Regions from separate parts of the Rhodococcus sp. I2R genome, predicted to be linked through region 1. Evidence: riboswitches for the same ligand, from Rfam matches in the RefSeq annotation. Region 1 holds a riboswitch; the other holds the start of a gene.

What was found. A riboswitch is a leader RNA that binds a small molecule or an ion and turns the genes downstream of it on or off. The one in region 1 is predicted to bind cyclic di-AMP.
Region 2: it holds a riboswitch for cyclic di-AMP, as region 1 does, so the genes downstream of both, KVY23_RS08275 (C40 family peptidase) here and KVY23_RS16120 (transglycosylase family protein) in region 1, are expected to answer to the same signal.

The regions. Positions count from the first base shown of each region.
Region 1 is NZ_JAHUTG010000014.1:99,245-102,642, forward strand. It holds gene KVY23_RS16115 (GTPase) at 1-1,367, shown strand, start outside; cyclic di-AMP (ydaO/yuaA leader) riboswitch at 1,654-1,875, shown strand; gene KVY23_RS16120 (transglycosylase family protein) at 1,883-2,497, shown strand; gene KVY23_RS16125 (hypothetical protein) at 2,565-2,753, opposite strand; gene KVY23_RS16130 (helicase-associated domain-containing protein) at 2,815-3,398, shown strand, end outside.
Region 2 is NZ_JAHUTG010000006.1:196,373-199,770, reverse strand. It holds gene KVY23_RS08285 (DEDD exonuclease domain-containing protein) at 1-1,039, opposite strand, end outside; gene KVY23_RS08280 (hypothetical protein) at 1,177-1,458, shown strand; cyclic di-AMP (ydaO/yuaA leader) riboswitch at 1,574-1,741, shown strand; gene KVY23_RS08275 (C40 family peptidase) at 1,757-2,314, shown strand; gene KVY23_RS08270 (NlpC/P60 family protein) at 2,612-3,398, shown strand, end outside.

The DNA.
Region 1 (3,398 bases):
CCCTGCATGCCCTCGCGGCACTCGGCCCGGATTTGGCCGGCCACGCCAACCGCATCGGCGCCATCCTGTGGTCGCCGCCGCGGATCGTCATCGTCGGCCGACTCAAAGCCGGAAAATCGACGTTGGTGAACGCCCTGATCGGTGCGAAGATCGCCGACACCGCCGCGCTCGAAGCCACCAGTGTCGTCTCGGTGTACCAAGAGGGTGCACCAGCCCGCATCGAGGCAGTGCTCCTCGACGGCACCCGGGCACCGGTACCCACCGAACGGGGCCGGATCCACGGCCTCGATATCGCGCCGCACGACATCGCCTACCTGCACCGATGGTTGCCCTCCGCCGCAATCCGCGACTACACCCTCGTCGACACCCCGGGTCTGGCGACGTTGACAGCCGAGAACGAAGCTCGAACCCGGCGGGTCCTCATCGACGGATACGACCAGACCCGCACCGCGTCCGTCGATGCCGACGCCGCAGTGTTCTTGTTCGACGGGGCTCCCCGGGCGGACGAGATCGACTTCCTCCGCCAACTCGGATTCACCCCGTTGACCACCCTGGGAGTGCTCTCGCGCGCAGACGGCTTCGGTGAAGGTGCCCTCGGAGCCCGCGATCCGCTCGCACATGCGGGCGAGCACGCGACGCGGCTGTCGGCCCAGCTCGCCGATACCGTGATGACCGTCGTTCCGATCGCAGGTCTGCTCGCAGAGACCTCGCACACGGGAGCTCTCACCGAAGCCGACGCCCGCGCCCTGCACGCCATGCACGGGATCGACCCGTTCGATCTGATCGACCTGCTCGACTCCGACGACGACGCGCTCGTCCCTCCGCACGTGCGTGGCAGGTTGGTCGACCTGATGGGCGAATACGGCACGATCCACGGCCGCAGCGTCGCCGCACAGGGCGCTGCAGCGCTCAACGACTGGCTCGTCACGCATTCCGGTGTGCCGAGACTGCAGAATCTCCTGGCCTCTCATCTGGGCGTGTTCGCGGCGGTCAAACGCGCCCACCGCATCCTCGGCGAACTCGACCGCCTCGCCTACAGTCGCCCCGAACGCGAGCGCATTCGCGACATCGTCGATCGCCTGCGGTCGGACCCGGCTCTACACACCGTCGTGCTGTTCGGACACCTCGAAGCGATGCTCGGCGCCGATCCGGCGTCCCCGGTCACCCACGAACTACGTCGACTCGTCGAGCACTCCTCGCCAGCGATGAAGCTGGGTCTTTCCCCCACCGCCGGGCCCGACCACGTCCGGGCAGCCGCGCAGGACAAGCTCGCCTGGGCGCACGCCCAAGCCCTCGTCACACTCACCGCTGCCGAAGATGCCGCGCTCGTCGCCCTGATCCACACGTACGGAAACCTGAGCCGCTGACTATCTCCTTCGCGTGCTTCACGGACCAGGAGACACGCAGTCACTTTCGTCACTTCAGCCCCACTCGGACCGATGTGACGTTTGTCACATAACAAGTGGGTAACGGATGAGCAACAGGCGGGCGTCGGTGAAGCTCCAGCGCCACTGCCTGCAGGTTCGTCCGTAACCGAAAACACGGTCCGATACCGACTGCGAACGCCCTCCACAACACAACAGTTATCGAATGGTGACATTGGAGGCCCTGTCCATTACGGTCATCAGCGGCTGAGAAACTTCGGTCACACCGGCTCCCGCAGCGCCAAACCTCGTCCCGCGGGAAACGGCCCCCCAACGAACACCCAGGGGACGAGGACGGGGGACCCACACGTCCTCTCGGATAACCGAAAGACCTGCTCCGGCAGGACTTTCTTGGGGTGAAGCTCAACAATCCCCACCGGGATGGTTGAGCCGGGCTACCTCTCAGCCCGAACCCGACAGCTGACCTCGCAGGCGCCTGTGGAGAGGATTTCAATCGTATGAGCGGACGTCATCGCAAGCCGACCACCACCGGTCGCACCGTGGCCAAGGTCGCCGTCACCGGCGCGATCATGAGCACCGCGGGCATCGCCTTCACCGGCACCGCGACTGCAGCCCCCGATTCCGATTGGGACCGTCTCGCACAGTGCGAAGCAGGCGGCAACTGGGCAATCAACACGGGCAACGGATACCAGGGCGGCCTTCAGTTCGCCCCGAGCACCTGGAACTCGCACGGCGGCCAGCAGTACGCGGCCACCGCCAACCAGGCCTCCCGTGAAGAGCAGATCGCAGTCGCTGAGAAGGTACTCGCCTCGCAGGGCTGGGGCGCATGGCCCTCCTGCTCCTCGAGCCTCGGCCTGAGCAGCGCGCCCACCGAGCGCAGCGTGACGCCTTCGCCGCAGTCCGCTCCGGAAGCACCGCAGCTTCCCGACCTCACCAGCATTCCGACGGTCGACGGCACCGCCGAGGTCGTCGACGGCATCACCAGCGCCGTGCAGACCATCACCAACAACCAGGAGATCGTCACCCTGGTCCAGAATGCGACCGAGGGCATCCAACTCGACCCGCAGATCATCGACTTCTACCAGGCGAACAAGGCATTCCTGCCTCAGTAGAGTTCACCCAGGTACGAGAAAGGCCCCCGATTGCTCGGGGGCCTTTCTCGTTGTCCGGGGCCAGCCGTCAGCGGTTGATGACGGTCACAGGGTGTGCGTAGGGCAGTTGGTCCAGCGGAAGCGGGAACTCGATCTCCTCGCCGTAGGGCGACAAACCTCCCGCCCGTGAGGACGCCAGTTCGGACACCGCATGATCACCGCGCGCGGTTTCCGGCCAGCCTGGATCGACATAGGGCTTCTTCGACTTGTTCACCATGCGCCCATTTTGACACCTGCGCTGCGTCGTACACCAGTCCAGGTCACTAATCTGATGTGCGATGACCGAAACAGCAGCGCCACCGGACCTCGCCACGTGGCTTACGTCCCGTACCGACACAGAACTCGTGGGCCTGCTCACGCTGCGACCAGACCTGACCGTCCCGCCTCCCTCGACCATCGAGGTACTGGCCGGCCGAGCCGAACAACGCGCGTCGATCCTTCGCAGTGCCGACTCCCTCGACACGCTTGCCCTGACCATTCTCGAGCTGCTCTCGATCGAGGGCGCACACGAGATTCCGGTGACACGTGCGCAGCTCGACTCGGGCGTATCGGGCCGCGCGAGCGTCAAGGCCGTGGACGCGGCACTGACCGCGCTCCGCGACCGCGCGCTCGTCTGGGGCCAGCGCACGCTTCGGATGACCCCGGCAGCCCGCGACGCCGTCCCGTGGCGTATCGGCCGCATCCTCGACTCCGCCGACCAGCTGGCACCGGACGACGTCACAGCGGCGCTCGCGACCCTCGACGACAAGGAACGCGGACTACTGGACACCCTCGCCCGGTCGTCACCGGTGGGTCGAACCAGAGACGCGGCACCGGGAACCTCGGCGGACAAGCCCGTCCAGAAGCTGCTGCACGCAGGATT
Region 2 (3,398 bases), on a different contig from region 1:
CGATCAGGGCAGCGGCCGCAGCGCCGTCACCTCGAGCGACGAAGGGCCCGATCGAACCCGGGGTCGGTGCACGGACGAGGGAAAGTCGAGGGAACGCCTCGTTGGTGGCGGTGATCCACCACCCCTTCTTCGGAAATTTCGATCGTCTGTTGTATGGCGGGATGTGCGCGCTCAGCAACCGCAATTCGCGAACTCCTGCCTCGAGGGCATGCGCACACTCGACATGGTCGACGCCGACTGCCAGTCCGACCATCTCCTTCATCCGCCCGCGCGTTTCCGAACCGGTGAAGTAGTTGCGGACGCGCCGCTGCAGGTTGTTCGACGTGCCCACGTACAGGACCTCGTTTCCGGGCCCCTTGAACAGGTAGACGCCCGGGGAGCGCGGTAGGTGAGCGGCCAGTGTGCGCTTGGCGCGTTGTCCGGCCGAGACAGCTGGGAGGTAGTCGACCAGTTCGGCGTAGCTGTGCACGCCCTGATTGCCCACGCGCTCGATGAGGGCGTGCAGAACCTCGACGGTGGCGCGTGCGTCGTCGAGTGCGCGGTGGGTCGGCTGCGTACCGACCTGGAACAGCGAGGCCAGGGCCGACAGCTTCACCGATGGGGCCTCGTCGCGGGTGAGTACGCGACGCGCGAGCTTCACCGTGCACAGAACTCGAAACCTGGGCCAGGCGATATCGAGGCGTGACGCGGCGGCTTGGAGGAACCCCATGTCGAAGCGGGCATTGTGCGCGACGAGTACGGATCCACGCGCGAACTCGAGAAACCCCGGCAAGACTCGTTCGATGCGGGGCGCTCCGATCAGCATCGCGGTGGTGATTCCGGTCAGTTCCACGATGTACGGGGGAATCGACCGGCCCGGATCTACCAGTGTGGCGAACTCGCCGACGACTTCACCGCCGCGGACTTTCACGGCGCCGATCTCGGTGATCGCCTCGGTGTCGGCGCTGCCTCCGGTGGTTTCGAGGTCGACGACGACGAAGGTCGTCTCGTGCAACGGAGTGTCGAGTTCGTCGAAGCTCAGCTGGATCGGGAGGCTCACGATCGTGGACGCTAGCGCGGCCCACCGACAGTCCCTTGACAGTCCGCCGGCTCGGCGGTTCGTGTCGGTGCCTGTCGTTAGGTTCTCGTTCGACAGCCGGAATTCCGGGCTGACTCGATGAAAGAGATGAGGATCACATGATCGTCGACTGTGGTGATTGCAAGGTCCGCGATATCGCGTGCGCCGACTGCGTTGTCACGGTGCTCCTCGGTGCCCCGGGTCGGGCCGGCCGAGGCGGTACCGAGGCGGTGTCGAAGCTGTCCAAAATGGCTTTCGACCAGGAAGAATTGGGCGCCATGGACGTACTTGCGGACAGCGGCCTGGTGCCGCGATTGCGCCTCGTGGTGGACGCGAACGACCGGGTTGTGGGCGAGTCGTTATCCACTCGTGACACTGTGGCGAATCGGCATGCCATGTAGTGCAGAAGCGAACTGTTCACGCGCGTTGGGCGAGTTGGGGTCGACACAGGGGTATGCCATTTCGTAACCTTCCTGAGACCTTGCGGAGTCTCGCCAGTCCACACCGGAGTGGCGTCGCAAGTCACCGCCTAATCGGGCCGCTCGTGAGAGTGCCCGTACCGGGAACCCGATTTCCATTGGGGTGAATCCCGCTTAGTCGCCTTCACGGTGATGACGCGGGTAGGGCTGATCTTCCCAGCCCGAACCCGTCAGCTAACTCGGTCGGCGGATGAACGGAAGAAACGGAGCACAACTTTTCGTGGCGTCACATACTTCAACCCGCCCATTGCGTCGAATTCTCGTAGCCGGTGCGATCACAGCCGGTGCGGTCATTCTTCCCGCTGCCCCCGCAATGGCGGCCCCCATCACCATCCCCGGTGTCGGAACGTTCGAGATCCCCGAGATTCCGGGTATGCCGCCGCTTCCGGCTCAGGTTCCCGCACCTAACGCCCCGGCTCCGGTCGCACCCCAGGTGACGCCGGCAGCGAAGGCCGTTCAGGCTGCGGAGACGAAGATCGGCGCACCGTACGTCTACGGCGCTTCGGGCCCGGATTCGTTCGACTGCTCGGGTCTCGTCCAGTGGGCGTACAAGCAGGCCGGTGTCAGCCTGCCCCGTACCAGCTACGACCAGGCAGCCGCTGGCACGCCTGTCTCGAAGGCGGATCTGCGCCCCGGTGACGTCGTTTCCTTCTACGACGGTTCGCACTCGGGCATCTACTCGGGCAACGGCAACGTGATCCATGCGTCCACATCCGGTGTGCCGGTCAAGGTGGCACCTGTCGATTCCATGCCGTTCGACGGAGCGCGTCGCTACTGATTTTCGCGACCGCGTTTCATCACAGCACCAGAGCTCACCGACTCGTCGGCGCGCTCTGGTGCTGTTCTGTTTGGTTCGGTTCCTCCTCGATGGACAACACGGGTGGACACGATTGTGGCCGTTCCGTAACCTGACCGAGTCCGCTGAGTACCCGATTATTTCGATCGAATCCCAACAAATGGCGGTTTTCCGACCGAATTCCTGCCCGCTACCCACTACTCGTGGGTAGGGTTTTGTTTTTCGAACCGTTACGCTGGCCCCTCAGGCCTCCCAGGCAGAAACGGAGAGTCACCTTTCGTGGCGACACCGATAGTCAATCGTTCCAAGCTGAGCGTCCTCGTTGCGGCAGTGCTTGCCGTATTCCTGATCGCAGGTCAGGGAGCAATCGCGCACGCTCAGCCAGGTATCGACACTGCGTCCGATGCGCAGACCAGATTGGCAGAGCTCTCACGCGAATCGGAGCAGACCACGGAAGCTCTGCACAACGCGCAGATCGACCTCGATGCCAAGATTGCCGCGCAGCGTGACGCCGACGCTGCTCTCGCGGCGAACCAGGACGACCTCACCAGGGCGCAGCAGGCGCTCGCGGAGCTCAAGCCCGCCATGGACAAGGTCGCCAATGTCAACTATCAGGGCGGCCGAACCAATCGCCTTTTCGCTGTCATGGTCAGCGATTCGCCGCAGCAGCTACTCGACCAGATGTCGGCCCTCGACATCATCTCGGCCGAAACAACGCGTCAGGTAGAGCAGTTCAAGCAGGCCAGCGCCGACGCGGCGGCTGCGCAGGAGGCGTCGCAAGCGGCCGTCGATCTGGCTCGTACAGCCGCTGAGCAGGCCCGGGTGGTAAGCGACGATCTGCAGGCGAAGCAGAGTCAGTTGCAGGAACAAACTGCGGAGGTAGTGGCGAGCTACAACGCACTCTCCGGCGCCGAACAGGCCGAACTCGCCGGATCACCGCTACCGGAGGGCTTCGATCTGTCGAAACTCCTGTCCGGTCTTGTCCCCGGGTCCTCCTCCGGAGCCCTTCAGGCCGGTCTGACTCAGGTCGGCAAGCCGTACTCCTGGGGGGCTGCCGGCCCCGACG